One region of the Halomonas sp. LC1 genome, then DNA from elsewhere that is predicted to be linked to it. Evidence: riboswitches for the same ligand, from Rfam matches in the RefSeq annotation. Region 1 holds a riboswitch; the other holds the start of a gene.
What was found. A riboswitch is a leader RNA that binds a small molecule or an ion and turns the genes downstream of it on or off. The one in region 1 is predicted to bind thiamine pyrophosphate.

Region 1 (7,413 bases):
TCAGCGCGCTGTGAGCGCGTAAAATATCCGCCACTTTTTTGGTTTTACCGAATGTTATGTTATAACTTATTTATCCGTTAGCGAGGTCGCTCGATGAGTGAGCACATGCATCGCCATAACAAGGAAGGTCCTTGTCATTTTTCGCTGATGTCGCTGTCGGCCCGTAAGCGGCTGGGATTGGTGGCACTGCCGCTGTTTGCGCTATGGGGCCTTGTGGTGTGGGCTGGCGCTGGCGGGTGGCCACTATGAGCGAACGTTCCTCTTCGCGCTTGCAGCTCCACGATCTGCACCTGGCGCAGGGTCGCCGCACGGTGCTCGAACATGTGGATGGCGATATCAAATCCGGCGCGATTACCGCACTCATCGGCGCGAATGGCGCCGGTAAGAGCACGCTGATTCAGGCCATCATGGGCGAACTCAGGCCTATTAGTGGCAAGGTGATATGCACGGTAGATAACGCCCGCCGCGCTTGGCTGCCTCAGCAGCTGGCGCTCGACCTGACCTTCCCGATGAGCGTGGAAGAGCTGGTGATGACCGGCAGCTGGCCTAGCCACGGGGCCATGAAAGGTTACTGTGCGGCCCACTACCGCAAAGGCCGTGACATCATGGCACGCCTGGGCATTTCTCACTTGGCCCACCGCCCGCTGGGCGAGCTGTCCGGGGGCCAGCGCCAGCGGGCGCTAATTGGCCGAACGTTGATGCAAGAGGCCGAGCTGCTGCTACTGGATGAGCCGTTTGCCAACGTGGACAGCGACACCGTCGATATTTTGATTCGTATTTTTCGCCAAATGGCCGATGAGGGCGTGACGATCATCATCGTGCTGCATGACATGGATCACCTGCGCCGCTTGGCCGACGAAGTGCTGATGCTAAGCGGTGGTCATGGCCGTTGGGTCGCGCCCAGCGCGCTGAACCAGCAGCACGCGCCTGCTCAAGTGGTGCCGTTTACCTTAGGAGGCCGCCATGCTGGCACTGCTTGATGCGTGGCTGATCGCGCCGTTCGATTACGGCTTTATGCGCCGTGCCGTGGTCGGCGGGCTAGCGCTTTCACTAGCCGCTCCGCCCCTTGGGGTGTTTTTGGTGCTGCGCGGCATGAGCCTGATTGGCGATGCCATGGCCCACGCGATCTTACCCGGCGTGGCGCTGGGCTTTTTGCTGGCGGGCTTTTCGCTGCCGGTGATGAGTGTCGGTGGCGTGCTGTTTGGGGTCATGGTGGCGTTGCTGGCGGGGGCGGTCTCGAAGATGGGCGGCCAGCGTGAAGATGCGGCCATGGCGAGCTTTTTTATCATTTCGTTGGCCGCCGGGGTCATGCTGATTTCCATGGGTGGCAGCAGTGTGGATCTTACCCACGTGCTGTTTGGCTCCATTTTGGCGATTAACTCCACGGCGCTGCTGCTGATCGCCTCGATCAGCACGCTGATCGTCATCACCCTGGCGGTTATTTTCCGCTCCTTGGTGGTGGAGTGTTTAGACCCGCTGTTTCTACGCGGCCAAAACCGCCGCAGCGGTTGGGTACATAGCGTCTTTTTAGGGCTGCTGGTGCTCAACTTGACGGCGGGCTTCCAAACCCTGGGCACGCTGATGGCCGTTGGCTTAATGATGCTGCCCGCTACGGCAGCGCGGTTTTGGAGCAAGCGGTTAGAGGGCTTGATGGGCATCGCCGTGGTGTTAGCGATGCTGGCCAGTACCGGCGGGCTGCTGCTGTCGTTCCATTTGGACACGCCATCTGGCCCGAGCATTATCTTACTGGCCGGGGGAGCGTACTTGTTCTCGGCGCTGTTTGGCCGCTACCACAGCTTAGCCGCGAAGTTACGGCGTAAAACCACGCCGCTGGCGATGGAGCAGTCGCACTAGCGGATGATCGTCTCACGTTTATTTCATCATCAGGAGCATGTTATGTCGCTTATCTCTTCATCGCGCTGGTTAGTCGGCGTCTCGGCCATGTTGGCACTGCCCGCGGCCATGGCGAACGAGCGGGTTCAGGTCGTCACCAGTTTCTCCATCTTGGCGGATATGGTCGAGAACGTCGGTGGAGAGCATGTGGACGTCAGCTCCCTGGTCGGCCCGAATGGCGATGCCCACGTTTACTCCCCGAGCCCTGGTGATGCCCGCGCGCTGGCCGGCGCCGATTTGGTGGTTTTCAATGGCCTGCTGTTCGAAGGCTGGATGGAGCGACTGATCGACTCCAGCGACTACCGCGGGGCGCTGGTGACGGCGACGGATGGCATCGCCCCACGTGCGTTCGCAGCGCATGACGAGCACGGGCATGGTGACCACGACGATCATGAAGCGCACGATGAACACGACCACGACGCGCACGCTCATGAGGCGCATCATGACAAGCATGGTGATGACGCGCATCACGACGAGCATGCAGAGGACGATCACAGCGAGCACGCCCATGGCGATGACGACCCTCATGCATGGCAAGATCTGCAGCAGGCGAGGGTCTACGTCACCAATATTCGTGATGGCCTGATCGAGGCCGATGGTGCCAACGCGCAGAGCTACCAAGCCAATGCCGAGCGCTACCTGGCAGAGCTGGATAGCGTTGATGCCGAGATTCGTGAGCTGCTCAGCGAGATTCCTGCGTCGGCCAGCGTGATCACCGGGCACGATTCGTTTGGCTACTTCTCCAGCGCCTACGGCGTAAATTTCCTCTCGCCGGTCGGCCTTTCGACCGAAGCGGATCCCAGCGGTGCCAGCATGGCCGCCCTGATCGATGTGATCGAGCAAGAGAACGTACAGGCGCTGTTTCACGAGAACATGACCAACCAGGCAATCATTACGCAGTTGGCAGAAGAGACTGGCCTTCCCATCGCCGGCACGCTGTACGCGGATGCGCTGGCCAGTGAAGGCGATGCCAACACCTACCTGGGCATGATGCGCCACAACGCCCAGGTGCTCCACGATGCTCTGGCAGCGCCGGGCCATAATGATCCTGGTCATGACGATGACGACCACGACCACGACCACGACCACGACGATCATGGTCATGATCACTGAGCCATGTCGTAAAGACGTGCCGTAAAGAATCGAATACCGCCTGCGCCAGGCGGTATTTTTTTGCGTTGCATTTTGTCGTGAGGATGGGGAGACTGGCTCCACCATGCGCCGCTAACGTTGTTTAAACCCCTGCAAAGAGCCACTACCATGCGCCTAAACGCCGACTTTAGCCACTTTGCCTGTGTCACGCCGGAGCAGTATCGCTGGGTCGCCTCGCCCAGCGCAGGCGTAGAACGAATGATGCTGGACCGCATTGGCGATGAGGTGGCCCGCGCCACGAGCCTGGTACGCTATGCGCCCAATAGTCAGTTCAGCCGCCACACCCACGGCGGCGGTGAAGAGATTCTCGTGCTCGAGGGCGTGTTTGCCGACGAACATGGCCGCTACCCGGCGGGCAGCTACCTGCGCAACCCCATCGGCACGGGCCATACGCCCCACATTGGCGATGAGGGCGCGCTGATTCTCGTGAAGCTCCACCAGTTCGATGAGAACGACCTGCTCCAACTCGCCATTCCCGCCCACCGTTTGCCCTGGCAGCCTGATCGTCGGCCCGGCATCACGTACAAAATGCTGCATACCTATCAAAGCGAGCGTATCAGCCTGGAGCGCTGGGAGCGTGACATCGTCACCGACTATCCTGCCCTACCGGGCGGATTAGAGCTGTTCGTGCTGGAAGGGTCGCTGTGCGATGCGGACACCGAGTACCCGGAAGGTAGCTGGTGCCGCTACCCGCCGGGGGCTGCGCCACGGCTTCGCGCAGGCCAGGCCGGGGTAATGATGTACGTCAAGCGCGGGCATCTGTCTGACGCTTCTGACGACTAGCGAGCTAGCCCAATAAACGGCAGCAGGGTGAGCAGAGCGATCATGAGCACCGCAACGATCACTAGCGTGACCTGCAGCGGGTGCGCCACGAAACGTCGCCACAACGTCGGCGCCTCATCGCGGGCCAACGCGTTTTCATGCGCTTTGCGCGCCTTTGCTTGCCGCTCGGCCTGATAGTGCGCCAGCACCGTTTCGGCATCGTCTCGCTGGGCAGGGTTGCGCAGCCAAATGGCATCGACTCCCAGGCGAAAAAAGCCCGCCTGGGTTTCGTACACATCGAAGCCATGCGCCTCCAGCAGCTGGCGAACCTCCATGGCCTCTTCGTCGGTCACGTGACGCAACCGAAACAGCAGATGCGCCATATCAATCGCCCATGGCGGCCATACGGTCTGCTTGAATCACTTCGATCCAGTAGCCGTCGGCGTCTTTGACGAAGATTACGTCCTTCATCTTGCCCTGGTCGGCGCGCTTGACGAAGGTCACGTCATGCTCATCGAACCACGCCTGCGCGGCTTCCAAATCCGGTACGCTAAAACAGATATGCCCGAAGCCCTGCGGCTCTGCATTGCCGTCATGGTAGGCAAAGTCCTGCTCGTTTTCGGTACCCCAGTTGTGGGTCAGCTCCAATAGACCTTTCTGACTAAAGGTCCACGCGGTCCGCGCTTGGGTCTCTTCCGGCACGCTATCACCGGCCTCTACGTTAGCCAGGAAGTAGAGCGAGAACTGCATCTCCTCGAAGTCCAAGCGCCGCAGTACCTGCATTCCAAACACCTTGGAGTAGAACGCCAGCGCGCGCTTGGGGTCTTTGACCCGCAGCATGGTGTGGTTCAAGCGAAAACCCTGTGTTTGCGGGGCGGCTGGGGCAACGCCTGGATGCTGTTCACCTTGATACGACATGAGACTCTCCTTATGGGGGGTGACGCTTTCGTGGATACGGTGCAAATTCTTTGACGAACGTAGTACTTTGTACAAGGCTTAGGCTGCTAAGCGCCCGCCATTTGACCATCGCTCCAGCGCATCGGTCATAACGTGCGATGGCGCGTTTAATGTCTAGTTATGAGGGCAAGGCGCTAGGAATTCCAGCCCGGCCCGAAGGAGTCTCTATGTCCCGTGATCGAAACGTACTGGGTGAGCCGCTCACGCCCTGCTGCCATGCCCCAAAAACCGGCTTCTACCGCGACGGTTTTTGTCGCGTTGGGCCTGACGATGTCGGCATCCATTCGGTGTGCGCCATGGTGACCGAGGAGTTTCTGGCTTTCTCCAAGGCTCAAGGTAACGACCTAGTGACCCCGCGCCCGGCCTTCGGCTTTCCCGGCTTGAAGCCCGGCGACCGCTGGTGCCTGTGCGCCCACCGCTGGGCCGAAGCAGCCCAAGTGGGGCTTGCACCACCGGTGATTCTCTCGGGCACGAACGAGCGCACGCTAGAGATCATCCCTCTGACCAAACTTCAGCAACACGCGCTGGATGCCGTGCACTGACCTCTCGGCACGCGCTCTGATCGAATGCGCCTGGAAAAACGATGCAGACCTTCTACACTTCTATCTCGACAGTTTTACAAATTCAACCGTGATGCCCTGCGAATGGCGTCAGATAGGAGAGCGTCATGACAGCCATCGATATGACCCTTGGCGATCGCCTGACTCTGAAGCAGCTGAGCCATGCGATTCAAAACGGCTTTTCCCCCATTGTCGAAGTCGAGTCCATGGACGGTATCTACAAGGTGCGCTTTCACCATGCCAACGGTGTATCGGACCTGAGCGACGCCGAAGGCCGCGTCAGTACCTTTTTGGGAACCGGTGAAATCCGTGACACCCTGGGCCAGCTCGGTCTGACCCACGGCGTGCTGACTTTCGCCGACCAGTGCGGCGATGAGATGATTGGCGTGTCGGGCCGTGCCATCACCCCTGATGAAATGCTTACCTACGGCACGCGCATCGCGTTTCGTTAAGTCTCTTCCGGCGGGGCTTTACAGCTCCGTCCAAGGCTAGGATAGTAGCCACCAACGACAGGGGCGCCGCCCAGCGGCTGAGAAGCACCCTTCGAACCTGAACCGGATAACGCCGGCGTAGGGAGTCGTGGTGCCTCTCACCACCTCCCTGGCCGGGAGGATACTATGGCCTACCCCCCGCTTGGCGATATGCTCGCCGCTCTGCGCGAAACCACGCCGCTCGTCCACTGCATGACCAATTACGTGGCCATGAACAGCACGGCCAACCTGCTGCTGGCCACGGGGGCATCGCCCGCGATGCTGCACGCCCCCGAAGAGGTCGCCGAATTTACCGCGCTGGCAGGTGCGCTTTCTATCAATATCGGCACGCTCTCTACGCCCTGGGCCGAATCGATGCAGCTGGCGGCTCGCACGGCCAACGCAAGCCAAACGCCGTGGGTGCTAGACCCAGTGGCGGTCGGGGCAACCGCCTTTCGCCAGCAGGTGTGCCAGGCGCTGCTGCCCCACTGGCCCAGCGTCATTCGCGCCAATGCCTCTGAAGTGATGGCGCTCACCGGCTTGGCAAGCCAAGGACGCGGAGTCGATGCAACGGCATCCACCGATGACGCCGCTCACGCAGCCATATCGCTCGCGCAACGGCAGCACTGCATCGTCGCCATGACCGGCGAGACCGACTTTTTGACCGACGGTACCCACCATTTCCGGCTGACCGGGGGCCACCCGTTGATGCCCCGTGTCACGACGCTGGGCTGTGGATTGAGTGCGCTGGTGGCCGGGTTCGTCGCCGCTAACCGCGAGCACCCGCTGACGGCAACGCTGGCCGCCCTGGCGTGCTTTAGCATCGCCGGGCATCGTGCTGGCCAACGGGCCGATGGGCCGGGCAGCTTTCAGGTTGCCCTCTTGGATGCTCTGTACCAGCTCACCCCGGATGATCTCTCGTCGCTCAGCCAGGTGGAGGCGCTCCATGCAGTGTGATCTCTCGCTCTATCTAGTCACCGATGCCATCCTGTGCGCGGACGCTGGCCTTGAGGCGACGGTGGAGGCCGCCGTCAAAGGCGGTGTCACCGTGGTACAGCTGCGCGACAAACACGCCAGCGACGCGGCGATGGTCGCCCAAGCCAAGCGGCTCAAAGCGCTGCTGGAGGGCACCAGCGTGCCGCTGATCATCAACGACCGGCTAGCCGTGGCCATCGCCAGCGGCGCCGATGGCCTGCACGTGGGGCAAAGCGATACCGCCGTACAAGAGGCGCGTGAGGTGCTGGGACCGCACGCCATTTTGGGGCTGTCGATCAACACCGTCGCGCAGCTTCGTAACGCGCCCATCGCGCTGTTGGACTATGTCGGGCTAGGCCCCATTTTCGCCACCGCCAGCAAGCAGGATCACGCTCAGCCGATAGGCTTCGATGGTTTGGCCGAACTCGTCCGCGCCTGCCCGCTGCCCAACGTGGCGATCGGCGGCTTGAAGGCGCAGCACGCCGCCCAAGTCAGGGCCGCCGGTGCCAACGGTTTAGCGGTGATTTCCGCCATCTGCGGCCAGCCTGACCCTTATCAGGCGGCGCTGGCGTTTCGCGCCCCATGAGCCAGCTCGATCAGCTCGCCGCCTTCGTCAAAGTGGCCGAGCTCGGCAACTACACCCG
Region 2 (7,413 bases), on a different contig from region 1:
CATCGGCGGAAACCATAGGTGGATAGGGTCGAGGCGCGTTTGACCGTAGCCATATATGGCGATGGCAAGGCCAATGAGGGCCACCACGGAGTAAGCCAGCTTCCACGTGCTCTGGCCACGGTTAGCGATCTGCTGCTGTCGCCAGGATTCCGCAAAGATACGTACCGAGTGCCCGCCTAAAAAGATCAGCAGGCCTAAGATCATGAGGGTCATGGTGGTCACTCTCCGGTGAGTTGCAAGTCGTTGGTCGAGTGGGAGCATGCCACACTCCTTGGCAAACCACATGGCGCGGCGTCAACTTTTCGCCAATAGTGATGGAGAGCAAAACCCGTCAAGCTAGACGACTGACTGTGCCTCTGCCCTCGCCAAGGATCGGTATGCTTCACTTCCCCTCGACGTACCATCGCCGTCTCACCTGGACCTATTTTGGGCTGTTCATTGCCATTGGCATGACCGGCGGCCTGCTTGGCCCGGCCCTGCCGCACCTGGCCGAGGTCAGCGGTGCCTCCATGAGCCAGATCGCCGTGCTGTTTACCGCACGCGCCGTGGGCAACATGAGCGGCGCGATGGTCACCGGGCTGCTCATGGACCGCTTCAACGGCCACCGCGTGCTGGTGATGATGGGCGTGCTGGCGGTAGCTGGGCTAGCCGTGGCTCCGCTTAGCCCGCTTTTGCTGCTGTTGACGCTTCTATTCATGCTGCTGGGGTTTGCGGAGGTATCGCTCAACGCGGGAGGCAACACGCTGCTGCTATGGCTGCATCGAGATGCGGCAGGCCCCAACGTGAGCGCCCTGCACTTCTGCTTTAGTTTCGGCAACATGCTGACGCCGCTGATCATGATTGCCGCGCTATCGCTCACCGGGCAGTTCCATCTCACGTTTTGGATCGTTGCGGCTAGCGTGGCGGTCATGTTGTGGCCGCTGTCCCGCTTCGTCAGCCCGACCATGCCCACCGTCGACCCTCATCCCGACACCGCGGCCGCCCTCAAGCACCGAGACCCGCTGCTGCTGGGGCTATTCATGCTGCTGTTTTCCGTTTATGTGGGCATCGAGATTACGTTCGCCGGTTGGGTTACCGCGTATGGCACGCTCTCTGGGTTGAGCACCGAGCAGGCGGCGCTGCTGGCAACGCTGTTTTGGCTGGCGCTATCGGCAGGGCGTCTGCTGGCGATTCCGCTGCTGCGCGTTTGCTCACCTTGGCAGGTGCTTGCCGGCTGCTTGGCGCTGGGGTTGAGCGCGGCGGCAGGGCTGCACGCCAACGCGCTGCCGCTTAGCGTCGGCGCGCTGCTGTTTGGCCTATCCGCCTCGGCTTTCTTCCCCACGCTGTTTGCGCTGTGCAACCAGTCGATCGTCATGCGAGGACGCACCACCGGCGCCATCTTCACCGCTGCGGGCAGCGGTGCGCTGGTCATCCCGTCACTGACCGGCCCACTGTTGGATATGGCGGGGGCCCAGGCGTTTCCCATTCTACTGGCCACGCTTTGGCTACTGATTGCACTGGGGCTGATGCTGCTGGCGTACCGTCTGCGGCAGTTGACGGCTCGGCAAGGGCTTTAAAACCAGTCTTTCCGTTTGAACAGCCAAATGAGAATCCCACCAATTCCGAGCATGGCGCCCCAAACGAAAAAGTAGCCGTACTGATAGCTCAGTTCAGGCATGTACTCGAAATTCATGCCGTAAATACCGGCGATAAACGTCAACGGAACGAAAATAGCGGTAATCACCGTCAATACGCGCATGGTGATGTTCAGCTGGTGAGACGAAATGGAGATATAGCCATCGACCAAATCACCACAAATGTCGTAGTACATCTGCGTCAGCGTATAGAGTCGCTCGAAACGCTCTTCGACATCGGTAATGGCATGCAGCGTTTCGCTTTCGCCTCGGGGTAAATGCGCGTAATCATACGCCGTCAGCTCTTGTGTGATGCCTTTGTGGTAGCTGAAGATGCGGCGCATTTTGACCAGACGAGAACGATAAGTGGTGATTTTACGCATCAACACATCGTTGCCGTTCTCCAGCAGCTCATCTTCGAGATCGCTCAACTCCGTCTCGAACTCCAGCAAGCTGTCGATGTAAAAGCCCGCAGAGGTATACATCACTCTTAACGCGACCTGCTCGGGCGATTGGGCCAGCAGGGCTTTGCCGTGCTCATTGAATAAACGCTCGATACTGAGCGCCTCGCCGGGGTGCAGCGTGACCAGAAAACGCTCGCCAACAAAGAAACAGACCTGCTGGGGCACGAAATTGAGCTGGGCATCGAACGACGAAATACCGCGATAGATGATCAGCGTGTGATTGTCGAACTCTTCGATCTTTGGGGGGTGGCGCTCTTTATGAGCATCTTGGATCGCCATGGGGTGGCAATCGAAACGCTCTAGCACGTCACGCTCCTGCGTTTCGCTCTCGCCTTTCATATCGACCCACAGATGTGCCGTGGGCATGCGTTTCCACTCGTCCATCAGGCTCAAATCGCCCTCACGCACATCGCCTTCTGGGGTGGTCAATAAACAACGAATCATACGCGTCCCTGGGTTCGTTAAAGAGGGTTGGGGGTATCCGCCGGACGCGCCAACGCGACACGCGCTTTACCTGCGCGTTTGGCGTTATACATGGCGTCGTCGGCACGTTTCAGCAGCTCCTGTGGCGTCTCAGCCGCGTTGGGCACGAACAGCGCCACGCCAATGCTGGTGCTCACTCGCAGCGTGGCACTCCCCACGTGTAGCGGCTCTTCGATCACCTGAATCAGCTTGTTTGCCAACGGTTCAAGAGCCTCGGTAGTCACCCCTTCGAGCAGTACGACGAACTCATCTCCCGCCCAACGGGCAATGAAGTCCGTCTCGCGGACGGCGTTCTGAAGGCGCTGCGCGACCTCACGCAGCAGCTCATCGCCCATGCCGTGGCCGTGCTGGTCGTTGATGCGCTTGAACCCGTCGAGGTCCAGAAACAGCACGACAAGCGGCGCCAGGGTACGACGTACCCGCGCCATCGCTTCGGGAAGCCGCTCATCCAGTGCGCGACGATTGGGCAAGCGCGTCAGTACGTCCTCTCGGGCCTGCTGGTCACGCAGACGCTCAAGCTGCTGGCGTTCGGTAATGTCGTGGATGAAGACGCTGCGGCGCGGGCGGCCATTCACTTCAAAGCTCTTTAGCCGCACCTCGACCGGCAAGCGAACCCCGTCTCGTCGTATGGCGTCGCAGGTCAAGGGCATCGCGGCGTCGTCACAGGTCAGCCCCTGTGGGAACATGAGCGAGGTGAGTGGGCGCGTCAACGCGTCTTTGCGGCTCCAGCCGAACATGCTTTCGGCGGCCCGGTTCCAGTCCAACACGCGCCCCTGCGCATCGATGCTCAGGTAGGCGTCGTAGGCAGACTCGATCACCAAATTGAGCTCACGCGTGCGCTGCTCAATACGCTGTTCAAGACTTTGATGAAGCGCCGTGAGCGACTGCTGAGTGGCGGCGCGAATTTTCTGCTCGTTGATGAGCCGCTCGCGCAGATGAATTTCGCCGATCACGATATCGGCCAAATCCTGCATCGCAGCTTGTTCCTGAGGAGTCAACTGGCGCGGCTGCGTATCCATCGCACACAGCGATCCAAGCACTAGACCATGGGAGTTGCGCAACGGTATCCCGGCATAAAAACGGATGCCGCCGGGTTTCGTCACGATGGGATTGGTAGCGAAGCGCTCGTCACTCTGAGCGTCTTCGACCACCAGCGGTTCGTCCTCCAGCACGGTATAGGCGCAAAACGCCATGTCCCGGGGGCTCTCGGAGAACTCCATGCCTACTTGCGACTTGAACCACTGACGGTCGGTATCGATCAAGCTGATGGTGGACTTAGGAACGCCGAGCAGCACGGTGACCAACCGCGTGATGCGATCGAAAACGGGCTCGTTCGGCGTATCCAGCAGGGCCAGCTCGTTAAGCGCAGCCAAACGGGCGGTTTCGTTAGGGGGTAACAGGTGGCTCATGGCGATCACACCTAAGTGGTCATCAGTCCCCTAACAGCATACCGTGAAACGGAATTTTCTGCTCAACGCCCCACTTAACGCACGGCGATACGCCGCGGGGTCAACCCGGCCCACACCACGCTCACCACCGTGGAGAGCAGCAGCGCCCCCACGAACGGCCCCAGTGTCGGTACGCTACCGGGGAACGTCGCGGCCAATACTCCCGCGCTGACGCTACCTTGACTCAGCCAGCCAGGCAGCACGGCGCCTACTAGCCCCGCTAGCCCACCGCTGATCGCAGCCGTCGGTGTCATTCGTTGCCACAAGCCCAGCAGCACCGGCACCACGATCGCTGCACACAGCAGGTCGGCAATCAAAAACAGCCGCAGCACCGACAGCCCCTGTAAAGCAATCACGATCACGGGCAGCATGATGGCCACGGTGAGCCAGCGCGCTTTGTTGAGGGCCTCGGGCCGGTGGCCGCTGGCCCACAGTGACGCAATACCGTTTTGTAAAGTGTCGACGCTCGAGGTGACCAGCGTGACGGCCAGGACCAGGGATGGCAGCGTGATCCATACCGGGGCATCGCTAAGCAGCGCAAAAAACGGCATGGGCGGCTCGCCGAAGCTGACCCCGCTCATCGCTGCCATGATGCCAACACCACCGATCACCATGACGACCAGAACGGTCAGGCCGCCGCCCAGCCAGGCACCGCGCCCCAGGCTCGCGTCGTCTTGGGCCGCCCACACCCGCTGCCAATAGCCTTGGTGAAACAAGTTCGCTGCTGTCACGGCGATCACCAGCGTCAACGCGACGCTGAGCGAGCTACCGATGGGGAGCGACGGGAATTGTGCGTCACTCGGCATATTGGGTAGTCGCCAGAGCGTTACGCTGGCGACGGCGAGCAGCAGTGCCAAAAGCAGCCACGCTTGCCAGCGGTCGGTGGCGAGACTTGCCCGGAGCCCTCCCATCACGGTGTAGACCAGCGTGGTGAGCGCCACCCCGATGATGACCACGGCAGGAGGCACGTCGGAGAGTAGCGCGGTAATCGCCCCGATGGCGGTGAGTTCAGCAGCCAGGAAGCAGCCCATGTAAGCCACGGAAACGAGCGCGACGAAGCGGCGCACGCCCGTGCCGTAGCACGTATCAGCAAACTCGGCGATGCTGCGCCCTTCCGGCAGCGCTTGGCGTATTTTGGGGCCATAAAGGCCCAGCACGATGAAAGGCAGCGCCGAGCCAAGCGCATAGCCCAGGAGCGCCACGGGGCCCACGAACGCGCCAATTTCCGGGGGCGCAAACAGAATCCACGCCCCCATACCCGAGGCCAAAAAGGAGAGCCCCAAGGTAGACGCGGTTTGAGAATTGCGGGCGGTGACATAGTCATCCAACGAACCGCCACCAAAGCGGGCCCGAAGGCCCAAAAAAGCAAAGCAGCACAACGCTGCGCCTAATACGAGAGACGTTAGGTAAGGCATGTCGCGCTTCCTCCGCCGGTACGAACCGGATCAGGTTCCAGGGTCTGCGTTACGCGCATTCTCAGCCCCGATGGGGCTCCCCTGGCGACAGTGAATGGAGGCGACATCCTCAATCAAACTAGCGCATTAGTAAAGTCTCAGGTGGTCTGCCGAGCACTCTCCTCCGGCTGTTTGGGGACGCGCCCCATCGTATAGAACTCGGCGTTGGGCGGCGTTCCCGCCAGCGTCACCAAGCGGTTGGACATGCCGAAAAAGGCCGCAATGGCACCAATGTCCCAACAGTCGTCCAAGGTAAACCCAACGGTTTCCAGGCGCATTTGCCACTCGGTTGAAAACTCCCCCAGCTCGATGGCGCTATGCAGCGCAAAATCGAGCATCAACCGATGACGCTCGCTGAGTCCCGCCACGCGATAATTAATGGCGATATTGTCCGCCAGCAAAGGGTCTTTACTATAAATACGCACCAGCGCGCCATGGGCGACAACGCAGTACAAACAGCGATTACGGGCACTGGTGGCCACGACGATCATCTCTTTTTCCGCTTTCGTCAGCGTATCGGACGCCCGGTCCATCAACGCATCGTGATAGGCAAAAAAAGCACGGAACTCCTGGGGACGATGCGCGAGCATGAGAAATACGTTGGGTACGAAGCCCGCTTTTTCCTGCACCGCTAACATGGCTTCCCGGATATCCTCGGGAACTTCTTCTAGCGTCTCAGGAAGTGTAAATCGACTTATCGAGACAGACATACGCACTCCTGTTTTTTGTAACGTGGCGCCTAACTGCTGAATGGCGTTTACTCGTAACAAATTGCTAACTAAAGAGTCTTTCAATACGCCTTAACGCTCGCCATACTCTTAATGATTTAATGTCATAAGAGCCGTACGCTATTAGCCAAGCGGTGTACTAACAGGGAAACCACCATGTCATACTCCGAAGCAAAAGAGCACACGCCAGGGCGTTTGCATGAACTGTTCGCCGACCCTTACCGTGCGTTCGAAAACGATACGGATGAGCGTCAGTTGCATATCCGCGTCATGCTTCACACCCTGCTGGCCCGCCCCATGAAGCGAGGTCAGGTAACGCTTCGTGTGATTCACGGCTGGGAGAACGGTGGCTTCGAACCCGCCGACCTGCAGCACGCCGACTTTACCCTGCACAGCCTGACAGATTTCGATGCCGCCGTGACGCGCTTCGCTACGGCTGCCGAGAAAAACGCACCGTTGCCCGCAGATCAAACCGCCATCCTGGCCGAGCCGCTAGCCGACGCCATTGCCGATGCCGAAGCAGATGGCAACGCACTGACCGACGACATCCGCGAAACGCCGGCCCGTTGGCCCGCGTTCGAAGGTGGGCTCGCCCTCTACACGCTGTTCAAGATGTACCACCGCTTGGTTTACGGCGAAGATGACACCTACCGCTGCTCCCAGTGCGACACCCCCCACGGCCCTCGCGAGATCCATGAGTTTCATTTGGAGGAGGGCGAGTTTGCGCTGCTGGTGCCCATCAGCGAGGAGCAGGACGCGCCTTATTTGCTAGTCCTTCACGAAAGTCAGCTGGGTCCCATCGCCCAACTGCTCTCGGAAAGCCTGCCGCTGTTCGAACGTTATTGAGCTGCGCGCCTCCTCGGCCGAGGAGGCGCTTTACTGCGCCCAGGGCGCGCTATAGCGAAATCGTGCTGTTGATACCGCTTGAGACGTTTTCCGGCTCGAACCAGCGGGCAGTGACCGTTTTGGTTTGGGTCCAGAAGGCAATCGCCTGCTTACCGTTGGGCCCCAAGTCACCCAGTTTCGAGGCCCGAGAGCCGGTAAAGCTGAAATAAGCCACCGGCACTGGAATCGGCACGTTGATACCGATTTGGCCCACGTCGATGTCGGTCTCGAAGCGCCGTGCTACCCAGCCCGAGTTGGTGAAGATCGAGGTGCCGTTGCCATTTGGGTTGGCATTAATGAACGCGATGGCGTCGTCCAGCGTCTCGACGTTGACAACG

Region 2: another riboswitch for thiamine pyrophosphate. It lies ahead of QIT27_RS04950 (sodium:solute symporter family transporter); the one in region 1 lies ahead of thiM (hydroxyethylthiazole kinase).

Annotation. Positions count from the first base shown of each region.
Region 1 is NZ_JASSPG010000008.1:131,716-139,128, reverse strand. It holds gene QIT27_RS14140 (hypothetical protein) at 94-249, shown strand; gene QIT27_RS14135 (metal ABC transporter ATP-binding protein) at 246-980, shown strand; gene QIT27_RS14130 (metal ABC transporter permease) at 964-1,854, shown strand; gene QIT27_RS14125 (metal ABC transporter solute-binding protein, Zn/Mn family) at 1,897-3,006, shown strand; gene QIT27_RS14120 (cupin domain-containing protein) at 3,154-3,828, shown strand; gene QIT27_RS14115 (DUF6164 family protein) at 3,825-4,190, opposite strand; gene gloA (lactoylglutathione lyase) at 4,192-4,725, opposite strand; gene QIT27_RS14105 (DUF2237 family protein) at 4,932-5,306, shown strand; gene QIT27_RS14100 (hypothetical protein) at 5,432-5,776, shown strand; TPP riboswitch at 5,826-5,917, shown strand; gene thiM (hydroxyethylthiazole kinase) at 5,942-6,751, shown strand; gene thiE (thiamine phosphate synthase) at 6,741-7,355, shown strand; gene QIT27_RS14085 (LysR family transcriptional regulator) at 7,352-7,413, shown strand, end outside.
Region 2 is NZ_JASSPG010000002.1:447,633-455,045, reverse strand. It holds gene QIT27_RS04970 (NnrU family protein) at 1-213, opposite strand, end outside; gene QIT27_RS04965 (MFS transporter) at 378-1,556, shown strand; gene QIT27_RS04960 (magnesium transporter CorA family protein) at 1,553-2,521, opposite strand; gene QIT27_RS04955 (sensor domain-containing diguanylate cyclase) at 2,539-3,969, opposite strand; gene QIT27_RS04950 (sodium:solute symporter family transporter) at 4,044-5,423, opposite strand; TPP riboswitch at 5,413-5,516, opposite strand; gene QIT27_RS04945 (peroxidase-related enzyme) at 5,561-6,172, opposite strand; gene QIT27_RS04940 (hypothetical protein) at 6,347-7,036, shown strand; gene QIT27_RS04935 (CoA-acylating methylmalonate-semialdehyde dehydrogenase) at 7,086-7,413, opposite strand, start outside.